Linked DNA regions of Hahella chejuensis KCTC 2396. The protein of the gene in region 2 binds, or shares a complex with, the protein of the main gene of each other region. Links are inferred from orthologs where the notes say so. Each region holds a gene or a part of one and is shown on either strand. Other genes may lie near its edges.

The links.
Region 1: the proteins of accB (region 2) and accD are in contact, whole or in part, in a solved structure (PDB 8UXZ), measured with the Escherichia coli proteins. The link is inferred for Hahella chejuensis KCTC 2396 from one-to-one orthologs.

The regions. Positions count from the first base shown.
Region 1 is NC_007645.1:2,485,877-2,494,433, reverse strand. What follows is about bases 1-2,866. They hold accD (acetyl-CoA carboxylase, carboxyltransferase subunit beta), read right to left. Parts: upstream 1,967-2,866; coding sequence 1,034-1,966; downstream 1-1,033. Other genes in these bases: trpB (tryptophan synthase subunit beta), read right to left, coding at 2,803-2,866; trpA (tryptophan synthase subunit alpha), read right to left, coding at 1,987-2,790; folC (bifunctional tetrahydrofolate synthase/dihydrofolate synthase), read right to left, coding at 1-988. Also shown: more of trpB, read right to left, coding at 2,867-4,023; HCH_RS11040 (phosphoribosylanthranilate isomerase), read right to left, coding at 4,007-4,648; tRNA pseudouridine(38-40) synthase TruA, read right to left, coding at 4,776-5,627; HCH_RS11030 (FimV/HubP family polar landmark protein), read right to left, coding at 5,675-8,557.
Region 2 is NC_007645.1:6,137,595-6,145,985, reverse strand. The notes cover bases 1,855-4,554. They hold accB (acetyl-CoA carboxylase biotin carboxyl carrier protein), read right to left. Parts: upstream 3,583-4,554; coding sequence 3,127-3,582; downstream 1,855-3,126. Other genes in these bases: HCH_RS27005 (GGDEF domain-containing response regulator), read right to left, coding at 4,385-4,554; aroQ (type II 3-dehydroquinate dehydratase), read right to left, coding at 3,599-4,042; accC (acetyl-CoA carboxylase biotin carboxylase subunit), read right to left, coding at 1,855-3,036. Outside these bases: HCH_RS27030 (DUF3426 domain-containing protein), read right to left, coding at 1-447; prmA (50S ribosomal protein L11 methyltransferase), read right to left, coding at 803-1,681; more of accC, read right to left, coding at 1,696-1,854; more of HCH_RS27005, read right to left, coding at 4,555-6,001; HCH_RS27000 (EAL domain-containing protein), read left to right, coding at 6,264-8,264; HCH_RS26995 (DUF2333 family protein), read left to right, coding at 8,303-8,391. UniProt on the Escherichia coli protein: This protein is a component of the acetyl coenzyme A carboxylase complex; first, biotin carboxylase catalyzes the carboxylation of the carrier protein and then the transcarboxylase transfers the carboxyl group to form malonyl-CoA.

The DNA.
Region 1 (8,557 bases), 3.6 Mb from region 2 along the record:
CCGCGATTTGCGGCTTCTTAACTGGCAATCCACCCAGCCATTGCTTGAGATAGCGCGCGGCGTGAGGGTTATGCCCCACATCGGCGTATACCTCTGGGTCACGGCGCAGCAACTGGAACCGTCCCGGAACTTTGACGCCGGCGATTACAGCGGCGACCTGGGATTCAGACAGTGGAAAGTCGAGCAGCATGGCGACCTGCATCGCCGCCGCCATATTGGCCATAGGCAGGCCATTATCACTCAGGCCGTCAACAACAATGTCCGCATGCTTGCGGCGACCACGCCATTGCAAGGCTTGCGACGCGTCGCCAGTGCGCTCGAGAGTAAAGTCCTGACGCCAGATGAAGGTTGCGCAGCCCAGTTTCCCAGCCACGTCCACCACACTGGTAGGCGGAGCCTCTTCGGCAATGATCAGAGGGATGCCCGGCCTCAGAATACCGGCCTTTTCACGACCGATGTCTTCACGGGACTCACCCAGCCATTCCTGATGATCCAGATCCACGCTGGTGATCACCGCCAAATCCGGATCAACAATGTTAACCGCATCCAGGCGTCCGCCCAGGCCGACTTCCAGCAGAACCAAATCCAGCCTGGCTTGCTGGAATAAATAGAAGCCCACCAGAGTGGTGAACTCGAAATAGGTCAGCGCCGTTTGACCGCGGGCCGATTCGACGGCGGCGAACGCCGCCTCAAGCGCCTCATCGCTGACATCAACGCCATTAATGCGCACGCGCTCGTTAAAACGTAGAATATGGGGCGAGGTGTAAGCGCCGACAGTTTTACCAGCAGCGAGCGCAAGCGCCTCTACCGCCGCCAACGTAGACCCCTTGCCGTTGGTTCCCGCAATAGTTACGACGGTTTTCGCCAGCCTGGCGTTGCGACAAAGTCGGCGGAATACGTCATTGACGCGGTCCAGCCCCATTTCGATAACTTGACTATGCAGTTGCGAAACATAGTCAAGCCAGTCAGACAGTCTTCGAGGTTCCATATTCCTTATCTACGCTTAGAGATCCGATATCAGGCTTGAGGCCGATTATTCTACGTTATCTGGCGGCTCGGGCCTTTCCATTTCCTCTTCTTCAAGTTCTTCTTCGTTTTCAAATTCAGGCTCTGGCAGCTTCATCATCTTGGAGATGAGCATCGATAGTCTGCGGCGCAATTGATTACGGGAAAGAATCATATCCAGCGCGCCATGCTCCAGCAGGAATTCACTGCGCTGGAAGCCTTCAGGCAACTTTTCACGCACGGTCTGCTCAATAACGCGAGGACCCGCGAAGCCAATCAGCGCATTGGGCTCGGCCACATTCAGATCGCCCAGCATGGCGAGACTGGCGGATACGCCGCCGAACACGGGGTCGGTCATCACCGAGATGTACGGCAGACCGCGCTGCTTCATCACTTCCAGCGCCGCTGCGGTTTTCGCCATCTGCATCAGAGAGATCAGCGCCTCTTGCATACGCGCGCCGCCACTGGCGGAGAAGCAGATCAGGGCGCGGTTTTCTTCCAGACAGACATTCACTGCGCGAACGAATTTCTCGCCTACCACAGCGCCCATGGAGCCGCCCAGGAAGTTGAACTCAAACGCCACCGCCACAACCGGCACGCCGGCGACAGTTCCCTTAAAGGCCACCAGAGCGTCTTTCTCACCCGTCGCTTTCTGGTTGCTGACCAGGCGATCTTTATAGCGTTTGGTGTCTTTGAATTTCAGACGATCCGCCGGCTCCAGCTCAGGGGCGATTTCCATCCTGTCGGCGCCGTCCAGGAAAATGTCGATACGCCTGCGTGCGGATATGCGCATGTGATGCTGGCATTTCGGGCACACATCCAGGTTTTTCTCCAATTCAGGGCGATAGAGTACGGCGCTGCACTTAGGGCACTTTTTCCACAAGCCTTCGGGAACGTTACTCTTGTGCTTCGACTGAGCTCCCCCCATTCCCGGAATAATTTTTTCTAACCAGTTACTCATATTAAACCCTACTCACTTGTTTATTCGTCCATAGCGGCGCGCATGGAGCTAAGCAGCTCTTTTACCTTGGCGCGCATTTGCTCAGGATTTTCAGCATTAGTCGCTATTGTATTCACAAGTGCGCTACCGACAATTACACCATCGGATACTGCCGACACTGCTTTCGCCGTGGCCGCGTCTTTGATGCCGAAGCCCACGCCGACAGGCATGTCGGTCAGAGCCTTGATGGCGTTGACATGCTTCTCCACATCGTCAATGTCCAGAGCATTAGAGCCAGTCACTCCTTTCAACGACACATAATATAAATATCCGCTGCCGAATTTCGCAGCGGCGGCGATACGGTCCTCTGTAGTGGTTGGAGCGATCAGAAAGATAACATCCAACCCCGCCCTTTTCAGGTGCGGCGCCGCCATGTCCGCTTCTTCCGGCGGCAAGTCCACGAGCAATACGCCATCCACGCCCGCCGCCTTGGCTGCGTCGGTAAACGGATGCACGCCCATGGCTTCCACCGGATTCAAATAACCCATCAGTACGACAGGCGTCTCAGTGTTGGTCTTGCGGAACTCCTCCACCATGCCCAACACCATTCTCAGGGAGGTCCCGTGCTCCAGGGCGCGCTCACAGGCCAGCTGAATCACGGGGCCGTCCGCCATGGGGTCGGAAAACGGCACGCCTAATTCGATGATGTCAGCGCCCGACTCAACCAAGGCGTGCATGATAGCGACAGTATGCTGCGGCGCAGGATCGCCTGCGGTCACATAGGGAATCAGCGCGGTTTTGTTGTTCGCCTTTAATGTCTCCAGGCATTGCTTAATTCGGCTCATGTCATACCCTTTTTAAATTTCAATTCCGTCAAGCTTGGCCACAGTATGGATGTCTTTATCGCCGCGCCCGGACAAGTTGACGATAATGATCTGGTCTTTATCCATGGTCTTGGCGAGCTTCATGGCGTAAGCCACCGCATGACTGGATTCCAGCGCAGGCATAATGCCCTCCACCCGAGTCAGGGTATGAAAAGCGCGCAGCGCCTCTTCGTCAGTTGCCGCAACATAATCCGCGCGCTTGATGTCTTTGAGCCAGGCATGCTCAGGACCGACGCCCGGGTAGTCGAGTCCCGCGGAAATAGAATGCGTCGCGGAAATCTGGCCGTTTTCATCTTCCATCAGATAAGTACGGTTGCCATGTAATACGCCGGGACGCCCCGCGCAAAGCGGCGCGGCGTGCTGACCGGTCTCCAGGCCAAGCCCGCCGGCTTCAACGCCGTACATTTTGATCTGCTCATCCGCGATGAAAGGATAAAACAAGCCGATAGCGTTAGAGCCACCGCCCACGCAGGCCACCAGTGCATCTGGAAGCCGCCCCTCTTTCTCCATGCACTGCAGGCGCGCTTCGCGGCCAATAATGGACTGGAACTCCCGCACCAGCTTAGGATAAGGGTGCGGACCCGCCACCGTACCAATGATGTAGAAAGTGTCGTCGACGTAGGTGACCCAATCCCGCAGGGCTTCGTTCATCGCATCCTTGAGGGTCTTCGTGCCGCTGGTGACGGGGCGCACTTCAGCGCCTAAAAGCTTCATGCGGTAGACATTCAAAGACTGCCTATGCACATCCTCTTCCCCCATATAGACCACGCACTTCAATCCCAGTCTCGCTGCGACGGTCGCCGTGGCGACGCCATGCTGGCCTGCGCCGGTTTCGGCGATGATGCGCGGCTTACCGAGGTATTTCGCCAGCAACGCCTGACCAATGGTGTTGTTTACCTTATGGGCGCCGGTATGGTTGAGGTCTTCCCGCTTCAGATAAATTTTAGCGCCGCCAACCTGTTTGGTCAGACGCTCCGCAAAATACAAAGGAGAAGGTCGGCCTACGTAATCAGCCAGATCCGCGTCGAACTCTTCCTGAAACTTGGGGTCGATACGCAGTTTTTCGTAATGCCGTTCCAGCTCCAACAGCGAAGACATGAGCGTCTCGGATACGAATCGGCCGCCGTAATGACCAAAGTGGCCGCGATGGTCCGGAATATTGGCCAGCGTTTCAGCATCAAACCTCGTACTCACGATATACCTCACCTATAAATTCCTGGATTAATTCAATGCTCTTCACGCCCTTGCTTGCTTCAACGCCGCCGCTGACATCGACGGCGTAGGGCCTGACGGTGCGAATAGCTTCCGCCACATTGGTCGGATTGAGGCCGCCGGCGAGAATCACCGGCTTGCCCAGCTCATGACGAATGCGAGACCAGTCGAACACTCTTCCGGTCCCGCCGCGTAACTGCGGGTCATGGGTATCAAACAGTAAGGCCGCCGCATCTGGATACTTGGCCGCCTCCGCAACCACATCCGTCTCATCGCCCACGCCAATGGCTTTGTAGAAAGGACGGGAAAAGCTGCGACAAAAATCGTTGTCTTCGTTGCCATGAAACTGCAACACATCAAGAGGGACGACATTCAAAATCTCCCTCACCTGCTCCGCACTATGATTGACGAAGAGGCCAACAGTAGTAATGAAGGGAGGCAGCTTGGCGATAATGCGGCTGGCTGCGGCGGGATCAATGTATCGGGGACTGGGCGGATAAAAAACAAATCCAATGGCGTCGCCGCCGGCGTCGGACACCGCCAGCGCATGCTCCAGCTCAAGGATGCCGCAGATTTTGCAGCGGACGCGCTTGTTGCGGGCAGTCATTTTATCTCTTCCTTTTTATGCTGTTTTTCGTTTTTCCGGAAAAGTTTCGTATCAGCGATTCGGCGGCGCATAAACAAACAGGCTTGGGATTATAGCGAGTTAAAGCGGCTTCGGGAAATCGAGGAAATCAGGCGCCGAGAAAAAACGGCCCTTTCCGCAACGATGGTATCGCAAACGTTTCCGGATAGGTAACCGAAGTCAGGTACAACCCAAAGGGCGGCGCCGTCACCCCGGCTTTTGAGCGCTTTTTGGAAGCGAGAACGTCCGCCACCCAGTCCGACGGCTTCTTGCCCGTTCCCACCGCCATCAAGGTGCCTGAAATGTTGCGCACCATGTGATGTAGAAACGCGTTCGCCTCCACCTCTATCACAACCATGTCGCCAAACCTGCTCACTTCAAGACGGGTTAGATTGCGAAAAGGCGACTTAGATTGGCAGTCGGAGCCGCGAAAGGCGCTGAAGTCATTCTCTCCGATCAGATGCGCGCCAGCGGCGGACATACTTTCCACATCGAGAGGACGGTAGTTCCAGGTGACGCTGTTATTGAGCCATGCGGGTCGAATCGGATGGTTATAAATGACGTAGCGGTAGCTACGGGACGTGGCGGTATAACGGGCATGAAAGTCTTCAGGTACCGCGCCCGCCCAGCTCACAGACACATCCGCCGGCAGGAAGTGGTTAACGCCCATCGCCCAGGAATACGGGCTGCGCAACGCCTTCGTCTCGAAGTGAACCACTTGATTCACCGCATGAACGCCTGCATCGGTGCGCCCGGCGCATACTACGCTAACAGGATGGTCCGCGACTTTTGCTAAAGCAGACTCTACTTCCGCCTGCACGGAGGGCACGCCAGAGTTTTGCGCCTGCCAGCCGTGATAACGGGAGCCGTCATAGCCCAACACCAGCGCAACGCGCCCGGTATCCGGCAGGAGATCGTTGGAAAGTGGATACAATGACTGGTTCGAACTGGTTGGATTCATAAGCCGCCCTCAATACTTGAGGGCAGCATTATTGAAAAGTAGCGGAATTATGCAAGTCTCTTCAGCAAGGAAGCGGCTTCCTGCTTCTGATCATTGTTGCCTTCTTCGACAACCTCCTCCAGGATGTCGCGAGCCCCTTCACGGTCGCCCATGTCGATATAGGCTCTGGCCAGATCCAGCTTGGTGGCGGCTTCGTCAGTGTCGGACAGGAAGTTGAAATCCTCTTCCAATTCCTCCACGAATTCATCCTGCATGCCTTCTTTGACTGCTGGCTTCGATTCGGCCACTACGCTTGGCGCAGGCTCTTGCGGCTGCACAATGGTCTTGTCGCCAAAATCATCATCCAGATTGAAGTCCAGATCCGAATCCAGCTCTGCGGCGACATCCGCCTTCGGCTCTTCCTCAAAGGAGGCGCTCAAGTCTGGCAGCTCATCTTCCAGATTATCGACCTGCTGCACGAATTCTTCCGCCACATCGTTGGATAACTCAGCGCCTGCGAAATCTTTGCTTTGCGCCGGCTGTTCGTCGAGAGACAAATCCAAGTCGCTGTCATCCAAGTCCAGAGATGGCTCTTCCTCTTCCAAAGTCATATCCAGATCAAGGCTTTCGTCCAGCTCGTCGCTTTCAGCGGGCGCGTCCATATCCAGCAACTCATCGCTGAGGTCGCTCTCCAGATCCAGCGCCTCCAGGTCGTCATCCAGGCCCACTGTATCCAGTTCAAAATCTGACTCCAGCTCCTCGACGTCCGCCAGCTCAAACCCTTCTTCCTCCAGGGATTCGAGAGAATCATCCGCTGTCTCGAAAGAATCCTCTAAGGTCTCCTCCGCAGCCGGCTTGCTGGATACATAATCAATGCCTTTGTCATAACCGGAAGAGGATTTTGCTTCATCCACCTCTTCCTTGTCGGTTTCGCCCAGATCGATTTCACTCAGATCAAAGTCGATATCCAGATTATCTTCGGCCTCTTCAACTGACTCCAGTTCTTCAGGCTCGCTCAGCGCAGAAGGCCGATTGGGCACAGTGGCGTCCAAATTCGCGTCGAGGTCAAGATCCAACTCCTCTTCGTCAGCGGTTGAAGACGCAAAGTCGTCTCCGCCCAGCAGCTGGCTCTCCAGATCGTCCAGAGACAAACCTGGCTCGTCATCCAGATCCGCGAAACGGGATTTGATTTCATCCGCGCGGTTCACGACGCCAGCATTGCCAGCCTCGCGCAGATGGTTATAGGTCTCATTGAAGCGCGCGCCTTCTTTGGCTTCGCCCAACACTTCCAACAGTTTCAGCCGGTATTCCTGATTGTTGGGATTTTCTTCCAGTGCGGAGTCAAGCACTTGCACCGCCTGGTCGAAACGCTGATACGCGATGTAAACATCTGCTTCCGCGATAGGATCATCGCCGCCGACTTTGGTTTCGCCTTCGCCGTCTTCCGCTTCGATATCCAGGTCCAGCGCCAGATTATCGTGGTCTGCGATATCCAGAGCCTCATCATCCGCCGCCGCTTCTTTTTTGCCGCCGCGACGGGCCAACAGCCACAGGATCAACAGCAACAATACTGCGCCGCCGCCAATAGCGGCCTGGTAAATCACGTTGTTCTTGATGATGTCGATCCAGCTTTCCGGCTCGGGCTGCGGAGTCGGTTCGGTGACCGCTGGCGTTACCGGCGGTTTTTTGTCAACCACTACAGGGGGCTGCTCAGGCTCAGTCGGCGTGACTGGCGCAACAGGCTCAGGCGTGTCCGGCGCAGTCATGCCGGTCTGATCTTCCGGGGTATCCATTCCAGGGGACATTGGCGTCCCCTCACCCATCGTGGACGGCTCATCGCCCAAGCCCAGTGAAGGCTCGCCTGGCGTCATGGGCTCTTCCCCGGGGATCATGCCTTCGTCTCCTGGCATGACAGGCTCTTCAGGGAGCGTCGGCGCAGTGGTATCGCCGCCGGTTTCGCCCACTTTCGATTGCAAGGCCGCCAACTGATCATCTTTCAGCGACACCAAGCGCTGCATTGTCTCTAACTGACTCTGCAGATCTTCCATCCGGCTCTTCAGATCCTCATTCTCACGAGAAACCTGATCCAGCTTCTCTTGAGCCAGGCTCAACTCTTCTGCGGTTTTCGACGTGCCGCCGCGTGAGCCGCTGGATTCACCCGCCTGCTCAGGCGTTGTGGAAGCATTCTCGCCGGTTTTGGCGACAATAATTCTCAACTTGTCTTCGTCGGTTTGCGACGCTGCGGAGCCAGTCTGGCTGCGACCGGTTCCTGACGCATCCACCTGACGGGTGGAAGGCGCGCGTCCTTCCGCAAACTCACGGTTTTGCAGGCTGACCTGACGCACTGCGTCGCGATTGCTGCGCTGCTGGATTTGCTCGATGTCAGGAATACGCAATACCTGACCGGATTTAAGCTTGTTGATATTACTGTCGAAGAAAGCGTCCGGATTCAAGTCTTGAATCGCCAACATCATCTGCTGCGGAGACACGCTACTGTCCGGACGGGTTTTCAGCGCTATCTCCCACAAAGTGTCATCACCGCCTGTCGGTCCATAAGAGCCGGCAGTAGAAGGCGCATCATAGGTGGACGAAGAGGAAGGAGCGGTTGTTCGGGTAGTGGTCGTTGAAGTGGAAGGACGCGTTGTCGTAGCAGGCGCACTGGCGGTGGTGGTTCGGGCCGGCGCAACCTGCGCAGGCTTCACACTCTCGCTGCTAAACGTAGGCGGATCGATCAGCAGCGCGTACTCACGCAACAGTCTTCCGCTGGGCCAGGTCACTTCCATCAGGAAGTTGAGATAAGGCTCGCGCACCGGCTTGGAGCTGGTGACTCGAACAAAAGCCTTGCCGTCTTTAAATAAAACTTTGAAGCGCAAATCCGAAAGGAAATACACCCGGTCCAGGTTGGCGCGTTGGAACGCTTCCCGGGAGGCCAGATTCGTCAAAATTTCGCT
Region 2 (8,391 bases):
CTCCAGTTCGCGCAGCATCTGTTCGGCCCAGCTTTCGTCGGTGGCTCCCTCTTCTTCCGGCTCTTCCGGCGTTTCAAATTCGCGTTTGGCGCTGGAGCCGCCTCGATCAAGCTCACGGAAGCTGTCGCTCAACTCGCTTTGATCGAACATGCCGCCGGAGTAACCTTCGTCGTGCTTGTCCTCTTCCGGATTATCCTGAAACAGGAATTCATCATCATCGTCTCCCGCTGCGACCAGCGCGTCAGTCAGATCGCCAAGATCGTCGTCCGGGTCCATCGCTGTGAATGGAGTGATAATTGAAGAAGTGGCTTTTGCGGCGCTTTCTTTTACGCTGGGCTCAACTTTGGGTTTCGCCGCTGCTTTAGGGGCGGAAGCAACCGCCGCTTGTCTGGGAGGCGACGCTTTAACGGGAGTCGGGCCTACATGCGCAGGAGCGCTATCAGACATCAAATGCTCCGCTGCGTTGAATACCTTCATGCAAGCGCCGCATCTTACTTTGCCATGGGCGGCTTGCAGCTGTTTATCAGTAACCCTGAAACTTGCAGCGCAATGTGGGCAGCGAGTGAGCAAAACGCCTCCTGGAAAAAACTGCGTCAGTAGTTAAATGTAGACCAACTCTATGTTAGGGGTATCACTGCAAATGGGGCGCCGAGATTGTCGCACATTCGCAAAGTTGTTTAAAAATGAATGAATTGTTCCCTATTTGCAAGAGCAACCTTGCGCTCCATTGTCGCCTAGCGAAGGGGGGCTGTCTATCGCGGGAATGGCTAACCGGCGCCTTGAAAAGACGCCGGATTGGCGATCAATAAGGCAGGCGTCTACCGCTGATCAGGACCCAGTCCTCTTTGTACTCGGTGGGGTCCAGTTCGAAGTAATTACGATAGGCTTCCGCTACGGCTTCTTCCTGATCTTTCAGTATGCCGGACAGGGCGATAGAGCCGCCGGGCAGGGTAAGAGTCGCCAGTTTGGGCGCCAGACTGATCAATGGATTGGCCAGGATATTGGCGATAACGACTTCCGCCTGCATCTCCGGCATTTGCTCCGGAAAGTGCAGGGTCAGGCCTTCGCTGACGCTATTGCGCTCGGCGTTGTCGCGACTTGCTTCCAGAGCCTGTGGATCGATATCCGTGCCGGTGGCGTGATCCGCACCCAGCAACAAGGCTGCGATGGCTAGCACGCCGGAGCCGCAACCAAAGTCGATAACCTGCTTGCCTTGCAGCTGCTGACTATCCAGCCATGTGAGGCAAAGCGCGGTGGTGGGATGAGTGCCGGTGCCAAAAGCCAAACCGGGGTCGAGCAATAAGTTGACGCCGTTTGGATCTTCGGGCTCCCCCCAGCTTGGACAAATCCACAGTCGGGAGCCAAAACGCATGGGGTGGAAGTGGGTCATCCACTCTCTTTCCCAGTCACGATCTTCAATGACCTCGCACTCAATGTCCGCGGCCGCAATTTGATTACGCTCCAATTGCTCTCGAACCATTTCCGCGCTGGTGTCGGCGCTGAAAAGCGCAACAACCTGAGTGTTGCGCCACAGGGGAGTGGTTCCAAGGTCAGGCTCAAGGACGGGATCATCGGCAGCGTCGAGCATAGTGACGGAGAGGGCGCCGAGGCCCTCGAAAATCTGCTCCAGAGCGGCCGCCCCGGCTTCATCAGTTAAGACTTTTACTTGTAACCAGGACACCTGCGTTCCTCAAATCAAGCTTTTAACAGCTTTTCCAGATAGTGAATGGTGTACTCCATACGGCGTACGCCTGCGTCGGTCACTAACCGGCGGTGCAGAGGAATATTGGTTTTGATGCCTTCCACCAGCATTTCGTCCAGAGCATTATTCATGCGATCCAGCGCGTTGTTGCGGTTGGAGCCCCAGCAAATCACCTTGCCGATCAGTGAGTCATAATAAGGTGGAACCTTATATCCGCTATATAAATGGGAGTCAACACGCACGCCGTTGCCGCCTGGCGCGTGGTAATGCGTCACGGTCCCGGGGCTGGGTGTGAAGGTGCGCGGATCTTCCGCGTTGATGCGGCATTCAATGGCGTGACCGCGGAACTGGATGTCTTCCTGCTTGATGGAAAGAGGCATTCCAGAGGCGATGCGCAACTGTTCTTTCACAATATCGACGCCAGTGATCATCTCTGACACGGGATGCTCGACCTGAACGCGGGTGTTCATCTCAATGAAGTAGAAACGTCCGTCCTGGTACAGGAACTCAAAAGTTCCAGCGCCACGGTAGCCGATATCCAGACAGGCCTGCACACAGGAGTTCAGTGTGGCGGCGCGGGCTTCGGGGTCGACATCCGGAGCGGGGGCTTCTTCCAGAACTTTCTGGTGGCGGCGCTGCAGGGAGCAATCGCGGTCGCCCAGGTGGATAACATTGCCTTGTCCGTCGGCCAGCACCTGTACTTCGATGTGGCGGGGACGATCGAGGAATTTCTCCAGATAAACCGTGGGGTCGCCAAAGGCGGCTTTGGCTTCGCTTTGCGTCAACTGGATGGCGTTAAGCAGCGCAGCTTCGCTGTTGACCACTTGCATGCCGCGTCCGCCGCCGCCGGAAGCGGCCTTGATGATGACCGGATAGCCGATTTTACGAGCGACTTCCAGCGTACGTTCTTTATCTTCAGTGATGGGTCCATCGGAGCCCGGCACCGTCGGCACGCCCGCTTTGCGCATGGCTTGTATCGCGGAGACCTTGTTGCCCATCAGGCGAATGGTGTCCGGCTTGGGGCCGATAAAGACGAAGCCGCTTTTCTCCACCTGCTCGGCGAAATCGGCGTTTTCCGCCAGAAAGCCGTAGCCTGGATGAATGCCGACGCTGTCGGTCACTTCCGCCGCGCTGATAATGGCGGGAATATTCAGGTAGCTGTCCGTGGGGCTGTTCGGGCCGATACAGACGGATTCGTCCGCCAGCCGCACGTGCATCAGGTCGCGGTCCACGCTTGAGTGCACCGCTACGGTGTTAATGCCCAACTCTTTGCAGGCGCGCAGGATGCGTAACGCAATTTCGCCTCGATTGGCGATAAGCACTTTTTCCAACATGGTAGGAGTACCCTAAAAAAACAATGCCGTCCGGCTTGCGCCGGAATGATCAGGATGTCCCGCTGAACGGGAAGAGCCCGGGTGGGGCTCTTAGACAATCGAGAACAGCGGCTGGTCGAACTCCACCGGTTGTCCGTTTTCCACCAGAATGGCTTCAACTGTGCCGGACTTGTCCGCTTCAATCTGGTTCATCATCTTCATCGCCTCGACGATACACAGTACGTCGCCTGCTTTGACGGTCTGGCCAACTTCTGCAAACACTGGCGCGGAGGGCGATGGCGCACGGTAGAAGGTGCCAACCATGGGCGATTTGACCAGATGCCCGTTATATTGTGGTCCGGCGTCTGCTTCCACCGCAGGAGCGGACGCCGCCACGGGGGCCGCCGCAGGGCGCGTTTCTATTGCCGCAGAAGTGACGTATACCGGCTCGGCGCCAGCCAGACGGCGGCTGATGCGTACGGAATCATCGCCTTCTTTAATTTCGATTTCGGCGATGTCTGACTCTTCAATCAGTTCAATAAGTTTTTTTACTTTTCTGATATCCATCATAGGCTCTCGTAATTTATTTTCCGGTAATCTTTGAAAAGGCGGCCTGTAAAGCGAGTTCGTAACTCTGGCTGCCGAATCCGCATATCACACCAACGGCGACATCGGAGAAATAAGAGTGGTGGCGGAACGCCTCACGGGCATGCACATTGGACAAGTGCGTCTCAATAAAAGGAATGCCGACTCCGAGAAGGGCGTCGCGTAGCGCCACGCTGGTATGGGTAAAGGCCGCCGGATTGATAATGATGAAGTCCACGCCTTCTTTTTTGGCTTCATGGATGCGATCAATCAATTCGTATTCCGCATTGCTTTGTAGCGTCAGCAGATGGTGGCCTGCCTGCCTGGCGGTTTCCGTCAGGCGGAAATTAATATCGTCCAAAGTTTCTGCGCCATAAATTTCCGGTTCGCGCGTTCCCAATAAGTTCAAATTAGGGCCGTGCAACACTAGAATGCTTGCCATGGCGTCTTGTCCTTATATGTCGGATATTTAAGGTGTAATAAAAGCAAGATTTCGGAAGTTTGACTCTTTTGTCTACTATATTCAAGCAGATTGCCGCACTTTGCGGTCATACTTTGGTAGTAGCGCTGTGCGGGAGAGAGTTGACGCGTTTTTCCCAGTAAAAACAGGGCGTTCGCATACTTGGCGGGAACTTTTTACGTCGCCGCCATGATGGCGGCGACAATGGCAATTTAACCCAATCCCGTGAACTATTCTTGATACTTCGGTTTAAAACACAATAAGCGCATTGTTGTACGCGGTTTCCACGATGGCTGAAAACCTGCGAATTCAGAGCCTTTGAGCTTACCTGAATACCTTCACGCAATTACGGCCGGCATGTTTGGCTTCATAAAGCGCCTTGTCCGCCTTTTGCGCCAGCACCTGCTGGGTGTTGCCAGCCTGATAAGCGGCGATACCGCAGCTGAACGTGACTTTGAACGTGTCGCTCTCGGTGGGGTGCATCAGTTCTCCGAAACGTTCGCGAATGTCGTTCATCATATTCTTAGCGTCGCACTCATCTGTATTGGGAAGCACGACGGCGAACTCTTCTCCGCCGTAGCGGCCGATATGGTCGGTCTTGCGCAGCCGCTGTTTGAGGAACAGCGACATACTCTTCAACACTCTGTCGCCAACGGGGTGGCCATGGGTGTCGTTGATGCGCTTGAAGTAGTCGATGTCCATCATGGCGAAGCAGAGCGGCTCGCCGGTCTGATTGGCCTTGTTGATCTCCATGCTGAGCAGATTCAACGTATGAGTATGGTTGTAGAGTCCGGTCAGGCTGTCGCGGATCATCATGGCGTGCAATGTGCGCGCACGCCGCCCACGGTTGTGAATAGTGGCGATCAGGTGGCGGGGATTGATCGGCTTCACCAGGAAGTCGTCGCCGCCGAGGCTCATTGCGTGCAACTGTTTGTTGATGTCGTCCTCGGCGGACAGATAGATAATGGGGACGCTGACGAACTTGTCCTGCTGGCGGATCACTTTGGCCAGCTCGGTGCCGGTGCAGCCCGGCATATACATGTCCATGATGATAATTTCGGGGGAGAATTCATCCAGTGCAATCAGAACCTGCATCGGGTCGGTAATGATCTTGGAGGTCATGCCCGCCTTGCGCAGGGTGCTCTCCATAAATGCGGCCTGCGCCCGGGAGTCGTCCACCACCATGATGCGATAGGGCTCGTGGGCGCCGGAACGTGTGTAAGTCTCCACTTTCTCGATAAGCTGCGCTGCGTCCAGGGTGCGCTCAACGAACTCCTCTCCGCCGCAGCGAGCGGCTTCCAGGCGGGTCTGAATATCGCCTTCACGAGGGCAGATGAACATGACGGGGATAGGCGTCTCATGGTTGGCCTGAATGCGCTTGATCAACTCGACGCCCGCATTTTTATCGCCGCCAAAATCCACGTCGACAATCATGGTTTCAGGCTTGTTCTTCTGAGTCGCAGCCAGCAGTGTGTCATGAGACGAATACAATTCGCCGCGGAAGCCAAAAAACTGCATTTGCTGGGCGATGCGCTGCGCCAGATCTTTTTGATTCAAGGCCAAATAGATTGGAGAGCGTAGATAAGTCCGGTTGGCGCTGCTGTCGGTGCGATCGGTTTTACGCTGGGTGACGGTCGCCAACTGCATGACCTGCTGCTCCACCGCGAGGATATCCGCGGTGGTGACGGGTGTTTTGCGCAGGCTGATGCTTTTGAGGCTGGTGTTGATCGACTGTGCGATGCACAGATGATCCGTCATATCGAAACGGGCTGCGTAACGGCCCAATTTATCGGTTGCAAGCTGGAAATCGGAAAACCATTGTTTGTCCTGCCAGTTCCTTTGCTTCAACTGTTGCCATGCTTCCAGGACAATGCGCGCCTGCGTCGTTACACGGCCGGCGAAGTGCTGCTTGAGTTTGTCCCGTTGACTTTCTATGGTCATAGAGAGGGTAAATCCGCTTCCATTAGTGGTTGCAACCAGTTTGTCTTTCTTCTATGCGCCTGATTTACAAGTACAAAATTCAAGCCAGGACGTATTGATATAAGTTTCAGTATAGTTTGGCAATTTTATTTAAATATAGTCGTAAACTGTATGTGTATGTAAATTCTTGTGCATTTGTGTAGTAGAGCAAACCTTTAAGCGTTAACTGCGGGTGGTTTGAGCGGGAAGCGCTGAATCTGTGATCAACTCCGACGGAGTCGCCATGACTGATAATAAAGCATTGCGTGACAAACGATCGATCAAAGTGCTGATGCTGGGCCTGATCTCCACGATGTTGTTGATTTTGTTAGGGGGCGTATTCGGCCTTAATTTGTGGCAGAAGAAGGTGTACCTGCAGGATCAGCTACAGTCTCACGCCAGAGACTCCGCCACATCGTTAGGCTTATCCGTTTCTCATGTGGCGGACCCACAGGACTGGGTGGTTGCGTCTTCCATGGTGGACGCCATCTTTGACTCGGGCGCTTATCAAGGTATTCGCATTCTGGACCAGGAAGGACGCTCGGTGGTGGCGAGAACAAGCTCCAAGGATCTGGAAGGCGTGCCTAAGTGGTTTGTGCGCTGGCTTGATCTGCAGGCTCCGGTGGGAGAGGCCGAAATTATCGCTGGGTGGCGTCCGGTCGGTCGTTTGATGGTGCAAAGCGATACCGGCATCGCCTATCGAGAACTCTGGTCGACGCTGCGTAATCAATTAGCCTGGTTTGCGGTCGTCACTGCATTTGCGTTTGCGGCTTTCCATTTGCTGTTGAGCAGTTTGTTGCGGCCTTTACTGCGTCTGGAGCAAGCGGCGCATCGGATTGAAGACAAGCACTTTGATGTCTCCCTGCCTATTCCTGGCACCCGTGAACTGGCGAAAGTCACGCTGGCTGTCAACAGCATGGCGGACCATTTGCGGCGCTCATTCGAAGAGCAGGTGGCGACCATTGAGTCGCTACGCAAACTGGCGCTGCTGGATTCGGTCACGGGCGTGCTGAACCGGCAGTCGTTTGATAATCGCTTGCAGGCGGCTTTGGCGGGAGACGATGGGGACAGCGTCGGCGCGTTGCTGTTGGCGCAACTGTCAGGCCTGTCTGAGTACAACGATCAGTTTGGAAGAGAGCAGGGGGATGCGCTGCTCAAGCAAATGGCGGAAGTTATCCATGACGAGTGCCTGTCGCATATCGGTAGTTATGTGGGCCGTCGCGGCGGCGGTTGCTTCACCGTTTTCCTCAGCGGCTTGACGGACAGTCGTGCGGAAGCTGTGGCGGAGCGTTTGCTTGAGAGGCTGACATCGCTGCCGTTAATCAAGAACTGGGGCGGCTCCAACCGTCTGCATATAGGGGTGGTCAATACAGAGGGACGAACTCCCTTGGCGCAGGTGCTGTCGGTGGCGGATTTCGCGATGCGGGTGGCGCAAAAATCGTGCACAAACGCATGGCGCAAAGGGCGCAGCAGCGGGCGTGAGGGTGGACAGAAGCCGCTTACGGCGACGGAGTGGCAATCCTTGCTGCTGTCGACGCTGGCGGACAAAGGGTTTTATTTGCACTTTCAGCCCGTCTTAAGCGACGACTCTCGTAACTTCCTGTTCCATCAGGCGCTGGTGCGCATGAATATGAACGGAAGAGTACTGGCGGCGGCGGAGTTTCTCCCGATGGCGGATCGCTTTAACCTGGCGCTGAAAGTCGATGCGCAAGTGCTGGAGGATGCGTTGACAAGGTTGGCGGAGCATCATGAGGATGCTGCGTTCTGCGTCAGCCTGGCGGTATCCAGCTTGCAGTCGGCTGAGTTCGCTGATTCAGTAAGCGTGATACTGCGCCGTTTTTCCGCGCAATGTCCGCGCTTGCTGCTGGAGGTTTCCGAACACGCTTTACAGGCGGCATGGGCGGGGTTTGATCGCTTGTTACAGTTGCGTAATGAACTGGCTTTCCGTATCGTCATCAGCCGATTCGGCTCCACTGGTATGCCTTTTGGATACCTGAAAAGTTGTCCGGTGGACATGATCAAAATCGACCCGGGTCTGGTGAAAAATATTCACAAAGACCAGGGACATCAGTTTTATTTGCGCTCCATCGTGCAGATTGCGCACTCACAGGCTATTAAAGTCATCGGTGTGGGCGTCGAGTCTCAGGACGATTGGGACAGTCTGGTGCAGCTCGGGGTGGACGGCGCAATGGGATATTATCTCTTTCGGCCTCAGGAAAGCCCGCCACATATGGCGGCGCCGTGAGCGGCGGAGCTTGAAGATTGCGAGGAGCGGCAATATCTATGTGGCAGGCGATTAAAGATTTTTTTAATGAACGCGGAGAAGAACTCGGCGATTACGTGGGAGGTGGTTTCTTGGCTAAGTTGATTGG